2 regions of the Paenibacillus sp. P32E genome follow, and region 2 is predicted to be linked to the other one. Evidence: riboswitches for the same ligand, from Rfam matches in the RefSeq annotation. Region 2 holds a riboswitch; the other holds the start of a gene.
The links. Region 2 has a riboswitch for cobalamin ahead of metE (5-methyltetrahydropteroyltriglutamate--homocysteine S-methyltransferase). Riboswitches for the same ligand answer to the same signal wherever they lie in the genome.
Positions count from the first base shown of each region.

Region 1 (4,455 bases), on a different contig from region 2:
CTGTAGGATGTAAACCTAGAATTTCATATTTCCAGATTGTACGCTGTTGTAGAATACTATGGCTATATATCAACTCATTTTTGGTAGTGGATGTAAAGTAGAAATAAACTATTCTTGAACCAGGTAATATCTCAGCATAGAGATGAATTTCGTCCCACGCATCAGGGATAATCCCTACAAGTTTATTACCTATAAGTTGATATAAATCTTCACTTTTCACAGATGTATTAACTCCAATTTGATTATATATAGTTATAGTAGTGGATTTACCATAAAAAAAAAAAAAAACGCAGCCCCCCGAAATCCCGGAAAACCGCGTCATGATTGAGTTATTAAGGATGCTGGTGAAGGGAATTGAACCCCCGGCCTACGCATTACGAGTGCGTTGCTCTACCCCTGAGCTACACCAGCTTAAAGCTTTTTTTCTGTCAAACAAAATACATTATACCCCGTCTGGGGAAAAACGCAACCCATTCTTTCACAGTGCTGCGCCCGTGATTTATACAGGACCCGCGCTGCGTAGGGGAATCGAGTCCCTCAAAGTTATCCCAGCATTCCCCGTCTGCGGAAGTAATCCAGCGCCAGCCTTGCACTCTCCAGAGAGGACGAAGCAAAGACCTCCTGCTCCACAATATAGTGCCGAATACCGGCGTCATCCGCAGCCTTGAAGACACTCTCGAAGTCCACCTGGCCCTTTCCAAGATCGGTTTCTTCATGGCCCGCGCCAAAATCCTTGATATGGACCAGCGGAACGCGCCCGGCGTAACGGGATACATATTCTGCCGGTACGGCACCGCCTACATGCACCCACCCCAAATCAAACTCAGCCACCATATCTCCAGCCGGAATCCGCTCCAGCCAGATGTCGATCACAGCCTGCCCGTTGAGCTGCTTGAACTCAAAGTCATGGTTATGATAGCCGTACTTCAGACCCGCCGCCCGCACAAGTTCAGAGGCCTTTTCAAAGAAAGGCACCAGTGCAAGCACATCGTCCAGTGCCGGATGCTGCGGAAGCGGTGCCGAAGGCGTGATGATATACTCCAGCCCCACCTCCCGGGCATATTCAATCTCTCTGGATAACGCCGATTGCATCTTCTCCAGGCTGCTGAAATCCAGTCCGACATGTGCCGAAGGAGCCGCCAGCCCCAGCTCATCCAGCGTTCTGCGCAGTTCGGCAGCCGATACGCCGAAATAACCGGCAAATTCCACCGACTTGTATCCGATCTCCGCCACATTGCGCAGTGTGCCCAGAAAATCCTTTTCGGCCATATCCCGTAGTGTATACATCTGTATCCCGACCTGCTGATTCATTGCCGCCATAGAGGACACGCTCCTTGTCTGCTGTAATTATTCAGAACTATTCCGCCTGCAGCTTGCGCTCCACCGATTCCAGCTTGCTGCGGCTTGTGGAGGGCTTGTCGCGCCGGTCATCAATCTTGAGTGAGGTGGACACCCTTTGCGCTCCGGCAGTAAAAGGGGACTCGTGCAATGCTTCGACGGCCGCCAGAATCCGCGCCAGCGGTCCCTCGATAATTGTGCCCATGGATGTCAGCTCGTAAGTTATACCTTCCACTGTCTCCAGCACGCGCTGCATATCCGCAACATAGCTGCTGAGGCTGGTGCTGCCTGTTCCGATCGGAATTACGGTTACTTCGCCAATAGCCATTCGAAACCCCTCCTACTATAAAATATAAAAAAATCCGGTATATAAGTCTCCAGTTCCCTCTATTGTAGCAACTCCCGCCTCCCCCCACAAATCACCCCTAATATGGGGACAATTTATGAACTAGAATCGGAAAAATTTACACACAAGTTGTGGATTACCTGTGGACGAACTGTGGACGAATGCCGGGATATCTGTGGATGGGCTGTGGATCATCTGTGAGTAAATCGGCTGAATCCGCCCCCAGCGCGGGCTCGCAAAAAAATGTTTACAAACACAAGATATTGGGTTATTTTTATCTAACGACAACAAAATATAGTGGAAACAGGTGCTTTACTCTCTCAAGAGAGTTGAAGCTTAATAGGGAAGCGCGGTGCAAATCCGCTGTGGTCCCGCCACTGTAACCGGATGTTCCGCAGGCTTCCACAAGCCCCTGCGGAACAGTATCTGGAGGCTCACGCCACTGAGGGTATTCCCCCTTGGGAAGGTGCCTCCAAGATTCACCGGAAGCCAGGAGACCTGCCTGTTTCCGGGCACCATCATTTACGCCTGCGAGGAACAGGAGAGGTGTCCGCATGCGGCCTGCACAAGCAGATTTAGCCTTCCCCCAGGATGGGAAGCAAAGGCTGCCGATACCTGAATGCGATAAGCCTTATCGCGCTCAGGTATCGGCTTCTGCGGGAAAGCTTCTTTCCATGGAGACCATCCGTAAATATCCGGTTTCGGTTATTTGCGTTACGCATCCGGGCATTTTCCGCCGTCCTCGGCGGAAGATGCTCTTTTTACTGAGTTAAGGGGTGTCTTATTACAATTAGAACGTTTTTTATATACCGAGAGGAGAGGGCTATACAATGACGCTGCTGGAGAAACGGTACAACGGTGGACAAGCTGCACAGGAGGATCTATTAGAGGAAGTCATCCATTTGGGGCGCGATATTATCGACAGCCGGGATTTGGATCTGCTGCGCGAGAATGCCAATTTGAACGGAGAGAGCTTCTCCGGCAAAATGAGCAAGTTCGGCAGTGAGTATTCCAAGTGGTATGCCCGCAACTTCACAATGCCGCCGCAACTGGTACAGGCTACCCTTGATAACGTAGTGTATGTCCATGATCTGGACCAATACGCGATCGGAACCACCAACTGCATCTTCATCCCGTTTGAACGGCTTCTCCGCGAAGGCTTCAACACCGGCAACGGCAGCGTGCGTCCTCCCAACTCGATCATGACTGCAATGTCGCTCGTAGCAATTATTTTCCAGTCTCAGCAAAATGCCCAATACGGCGGCGTATCCGCCAACAAGCTGGATTATGACCTGGCCCCTTATGTGACCAAGTCCTTTGCCAAGCTGTTCCGCAAGGGACTCGAATATTTCGAAGAAGGACAAGCCGGTGAGCATCTTGGCGAAGTCACTATGAGCCGCAGCGATCTGGCAGAGCTGTATCCGCGGGCCTTCCGCTTTGCATTAAAAGAAACAGAGAGCGAAACGCTGCAGGCAGCAGAGAGCATGATACATAACCTGAATACGATGTCCAGCCGCTCGGGCGGCCAGATTCCTTTTACCAGCATCAACTACGGCACATGCACCTCGCCGGAAGGCCAGCTCGTGATCAGCTCGCTGCTGACCGCAACGATGAACGGACTCGGCAGCGGCGAAACGCCGGTATTTCCGATCCAGATCTTCAAATGCAAGCAGGGCGTGAACCAGCAGCAGGGCGATCCGAACTATCACTTGTTCCTCAAAGCTGCCGAATGCTCTGCCCGCAGACTGTACCCGAACTTCGCCAATCTGGATGCGCCGCTCAACATGCAATATTATGATCCGGCCGACCCGGATACTGAATTTGCAACCATGGGCTGCCGCACTCGGGTGCTGGGCGACCGTTTCGGACGCAACCACTGCTCCGGCAAAGGCAACCTGTCCTTCAATACGCTCAATCTCGTGCGGTTGGGACTGGCTTACGGAACTGCCACAGGACGCCGGCTTGCCGCCGACGAGAAAGGCTTCTATGACGATTTGAACCATTACATGGACATCGCTCTGGATGGGCTGCTCCACCGCTTCCGCATCCAGGCTTCCCAGAAGGCTAAAGCCTCTGACTTCATGATGCGCGAAGGCGTCTGGGAAGGCGGCCAGGACCTGGCTCCCGAGGATTCGGTTGGCGAACTGCTGAAGCACGGCAGTCTGTCGATTGGCTTCATCGGCATGGCCGAGTGCATGAAGGCCATGTACGGTAAGCATCACGGCGAGGACATGGAGATCCATGCCAAGGCGCTCGCTATTGTCCGCCACATGCGGGAATACTGCGACCGTAAGAGCGAGGAACTGAACCTCAACATCACCCTGTTCGCCACACCTGCTGAAGGGCTGTCCGGCAAGTTCACCAAGGTGGACCGTAAAGTACTGGGCTCCATTCCGGGCATCACCGACCGCGAATACTATACGAACTCTTTCCACATCCCGGTCTACCATGAGCTGAGCGCTGCGCAGAAAATCAGCCTGGAAGCACCGTTCCATGAATACTGCAATGCGGGTGCAATCTCTTATGTGGAGCTGAATGGTAATGCTCGCAGCAACCCGGCAGCTTTTGTCAAGATTATCCGTTACGCGCTGGAACAGCAAGTCAGCTATTTCAGCATCAACCATCCGGTGGACCGCTGCTCAAACTGCGGCTACGAAGGCGTGATTGGCACCAATTGCCCTTCCTGCGACGCGCATGAGAACGATGTGCATATCCGCCGTCTGCGCCGGGTAACCGGCTACCTGACCGGCGACTATCAGACCCGCTTCAAT
Region 1 is NZ_LVYY01000024.1:180,592-185,046, reverse strand. Features, by position in the region: gene A3848_RS20610 (immunity protein YezG family protein) at 1-220, opposite strand, end outside; tRNA gene A3848_RS20605 (tRNA-Thr) at 340-411, opposite strand; gene A3848_RS20600 (sugar phosphate isomerase/epimerase family protein) at 544-1,320, opposite strand; gene A3848_RS20595 (MTH1187 family thiamine-binding protein) at 1,358-1,666, opposite strand; cobalamin riboswitch at 1,973-2,204, shown strand; gene A3848_RS20585 (anaerobic ribonucleoside triphosphate reductase) at 2,515-4,455, shown strand, end outside.
Region 1: another riboswitch for cobalamin. It lies ahead of A3848_RS20585 (anaerobic ribonucleoside triphosphate reductase); the one in region 2 lies ahead of metE (5-methyltetrahydropteroyltriglutamate--homocysteine S-methyltransferase).

Region 2 (4,455 bases):
CTACCTCTTCGCGGCTGAGATCATCGCGTACGAAGGACCAGTTCAGGATGGTTACCGGTCCGGTCAGCATGCCTTTTACCGGCAGCTTTGTCAAGGACTGGGCATAGACGCTTTCTTTGACGGTCATTGGCTGGATAAAAGCGACATCCGCGTAAATCACCGGAGGCTTCACGCAGCGCGAGCCATAGGATTGCACCCAGCCATTCTGGGTGAACAGATAGCCCCCCAGCTTCTCGCCGAAGAACTCGACCATATCCGTCCGCTCAAATTCACCATGTACCAGCACATCCAGACCAAGCTCCTCCTGAAGTGTAATCGCCTCGGCGATTTGACGGCGGACGAACATATCATAGCGCTCCTCATTCCACACCCCTTTGCGCCATTTGAGACGCGCCTGGCGGACCTCAGCCGTCTGCGGGAAGCTGCCGATAGTTGTAGTCGGCAGCAGGGGCAAACGCCATTTATCCTGCTGCAGCTTCACACGCTCTGCGAACGGCAGGCTCCGGCTGTCCGGAAGTTCGTCCAGACGGCGGACCTGCTCCGCCACATCCCGGCGGCCGCGTTCAGGAAGTGCGCGGAAGACAGCCAGCGCTTCCCGGCTCCCCGCAAGCTCCGCCTCGGCCGTTCCGTTGTCACCGCCTGCGGCTGCGGCGAGCAGCCGAAGCTCTGTCAGCTTTTCGTCAGCGAAGGCCAGCGCCTGCTTCACAGCAGGCTTCAGCTTCCCTTCGCTCTGCACCGTAACCGGTACATGGAGCAGGCTGGAGGATGGCTGAAGAATCAGCCGGTCCAGCGGCACATGAAGAGCCAGCTTCTCAATCAGTGCAAGCTTGGTATCAGGGTCGGCACGCCAGATGCTGCGTCCATCGATTATGCCTGCACCCAGCCATTTATCTTCCGGCCAGCCAAGTCGTCCGATCGCCTCCAGATTCGCACCGCCATCATGGACGAAGTCAAGGCCAATGGCCTGTACCGGCAATTCAAGCAATGCTTCCAAGGGTTCAGCCGCTTCAAAATAAGTCTGTAGAATCAGATTCAAGCCGGGGACTGCAGCGGAAATCCCGCTATAAATGGTCTTCAGCAAGGCAATGTCTTCCGCGTTCAATCCTATAACGATGGCTGGTTCGTCGATCTGCACCCAGGTTACACCTTCCTGCTGAAGCTCCTGCAGCAGCTGAATATAAGCCGGCAGGAAGCGGGCGGCAACCTCGCTGATGTCCGCAGCCGGAAATCCCTTGGACAGCTTGAGGAAGGTATATAGTCCCACAATAACTGGCTTGCCTTCAATGCCCGCCTGCGCTTTGGCGAAGCGGTAGGCGGCCAGCGGTTTATTCTCAGTCAGCCGGGGTGTAAGGCTGCCGATCTCCGGCACGATATAATGGTAATTCGTATTGAACCATTTGGTCATCTCGCAGGCCGGGGCGGCCGCATTGCCGCGGGCCATGGCGAAATATAGATCAAGCGGGACAGCCCCGCCGTCATAATCATAACGTGGCGGCACAATGCCGAACATGACGGCTGTGTCCAGCACATGATCGTAGAAGGTGAAATCATTCACCGGGATCAGGTCAATACCGGCCTGTTGCTGCGACTGCAGGTGCTTAAGCTGAATGTCCGCCATTTCAGCACGGAACTCCTGCTCGCCAATTTTACCGGACCAGTAAGCCTCCAGTGTTTTTTTCCATTCACGGTTTTTGCCGATTCTCGGGTACCCCAGATTGCTGGTGATCAATTTTGTTGTCATTGAAATCTGCTCCTCATCTGTTCGCTATTTGTTGTATGTCCTTATAAAAAGACGCCTCTCCCGAAAAATAAGCCACAGGGAAAGACGCCCATTGATCTTCTAAATGGAATAACGTCTGAACACCTCCCTATCTACCGTAGGTACTGCAGTGCTTCTGAGTCAGGCAGGTCTCCTGGCTAGCGGAGTCATCATTCTTCAGCAAGTCTTCCCGGCTGGATCTACCTGTCTGCCAGTGACACATTAAGCTGGAACTCTTCCGTTACAGTGGCGGGACCGCGTCGGTTTCGAGCCGAACTTCCCTATTAAGCTGGACAAAAGCTACATTCGCTTCATCCGGCACCTGTCTCCTATATTCGCTTTTCAAAACTTCATCCTTAAATCTGATGCCATCATACTGTACCTTTTTTGCCATCCGCAACAGATTCCGGCGATTTCAGCTATACACATTCGCTATAGCAAAGCAGCTTTTTGCCCGATTTGGCATCTGAATCTTGATCAGTGCTCATGACAAAAAGGCGATACCCTCCAAGGAAGGCACCGCCTGCATTATTTTTTCTATTCTAGAACCATACCAGATATACCACTACAGCAAGAACAATCCGATAGATCGCAAACGGCAGAAGCTTAATGCGGTTGATCAGCTTCAGGAAGAAACGCATGGACAGCAGCGCGAACAGAAAGGCGCTGATAAACCCGGCAATAAAGAACGGCAGCGCATCGAGAGTGAAATACTGCCAGTTCTTCAGCAGTGAAATCAGGCTGGCTCCAGCCATAATCGGCACCGCCATGATGAAGGTGAAGTCGGCCGCGGCACGATGGCTCATACCGAGCAGAACGCCACCGGAGATCGTGGAACCGGAACGGGAGAAGCCCGGCCACAGCGAGAAACACTGGACCAGACCGACCGATAGCGCCTGCCTATATGTAATTTGATCGACACTCTCCGTTTTGATCTTTTTGGGGGCAAACAGGTCTGCACAGATCATTAGTATTGCGCCTACGACCAGACCAATCAGCACCGTTGAGGTCGAAAACAAATGCTCATCAATATAATCCTCGAACAGAAAGCCGAGCACTCCGGCAGGGATAAGACCCACAAGCACCTGTGCCAGCTTCAACCGTCCCGCCGTTTCCACTGCTGGCTGTCCTTCCGGCACCGCTGTCAGCTCTTTGCGGCTGAACCGCTTCAGACCCAGGAGATCGATGAACCGGTTGCGGAAAATCACCACCACGGCCAGGATCGAGCCCAGCTGAATCACTACCTTGAATGTATTCGCTGTGTATTTTCCGAGAAATTCCTGCGATTTCAGCCACATATCATCGACAATAATCATATGGCCTGTGGAGGACACCGGAGCAAATTCAGTCAAACCTTCAACAATACCCAAGATGATTGCTTTAATTATAGTCAAAAGCTCCATGTAATCTCCTCCTAAAAGTTTTGTGAGCATCGCATCTATGAAATCACTTCGTTCAAAACTCGCTACGAAAGCATAAACTTAGTTTTGTGAGCATCACATCTATGAAATTGCTTCGTTCAAAACTCGCTTCCAAAGCATAGAATTTGTTGGTGTTGTTACCCGCGGGCTTTGCCGGCGGTACGGCGTTTACGCAAATACAACAGTCCCAGCACGAGAATTCCTCCGGCAATCAGGGCGTAGACCACGCTGGAATAAGCCTCTATATACCCTCCAATGTCCTCCCAGGACTCTCCTAGCGCAGCACCCAGCAGGATCAGCAATGTATTCCAGCCCAGTGTACCGATCGTCGTAAACAGCATAAAAAGTCCGAACTTCATTCCCGACATTCCTGCCGGAATCGAGATCAGACTGCGCACCAGCGGCACCATCCGGCAGAACAGCACCGTCCAGTAGCCGTATTTATCAAACCAGGCATCCGCTTTGCGGATATCACTTTTCTTAATCCGTATCCATTTGCCGTAGCGGTCCACAATCCGCTCCATTCGGCTGACATCCAGCATCCGGCCGATCCAATACAGAATGGCTGCACCCAGCAAAGAACCCGCCGTAGAGGCAATAAGCACACCCGGTATTGTGAGTCCGGAGGTTGTAGTCATAAACCCGCCAAAGGGCAGGATGACCTCTGAAGGAATGGGGGGAAAGACATTTTCCAGCGCCAGCATCAGAAAAATACCGGCATATCCGAACTGCTCCATAATATCTGTAATCCAGGTTTTCATTCGGTTCCCTCCGTCTAGATGAGATTTTTCTTGAGGTTGCGCAAATAGCGGCTGCGGATGAAGAAGAAGTACAGCGTCTGGGCAGCCAGATAACTGGTCAGGACAGCCCCGGTCTCGGCAGCAATGGACAGATAGAACAGCCGCTGCAGCGCAATAAAAGCAAACAGACTGTGCAGAACCGCCAGCAGCACCGGGATGAAGAACATGAGTGCCAGCTGCAGTGTCGCAATGCGGTCCAGTTCCTGGTCAGTCAGGCCCATTTTGGACAGGGTGGAATACTGCAGGCGGTCATGATCCAGATCCATATAGAGACGGAAGTAGAGGAAGCTGCCGGCAGCAATGAAGAAGACGGTCCCGACAAGCAGCGAAGCGAACAGCATGGTGCTGTACAGCGTGCGCTGAATCTCAAATAAGGTTCCGCTGATCACAACGGCATAAGCAGACTTTTCTTCATAGGGAACCTTCCCTTTGGCAGCGAGTTCTGAAGCCACCCCCACCGTCCGGGTAAAATCAT
Region 2 is NZ_LVYY01000012.1:140,362-144,816, forward strand. Features, by position in the region: gene metE (5-methyltetrahydropteroyltriglutamate--homocysteine S-methyltransferase) at 1-1,741, opposite strand, end outside; cobalamin riboswitch at 1,887-2,100, opposite strand; gene A3848_RS13045 (undecaprenyl-diphosphate phosphatase) at 2,302-3,162, opposite strand; gene A3848_RS13050 (DedA family protein) at 3,318-3,941, opposite strand; gene A3848_RS13055 (FtsX-like permease family protein) at 3,956-4,455, opposite strand, start outside.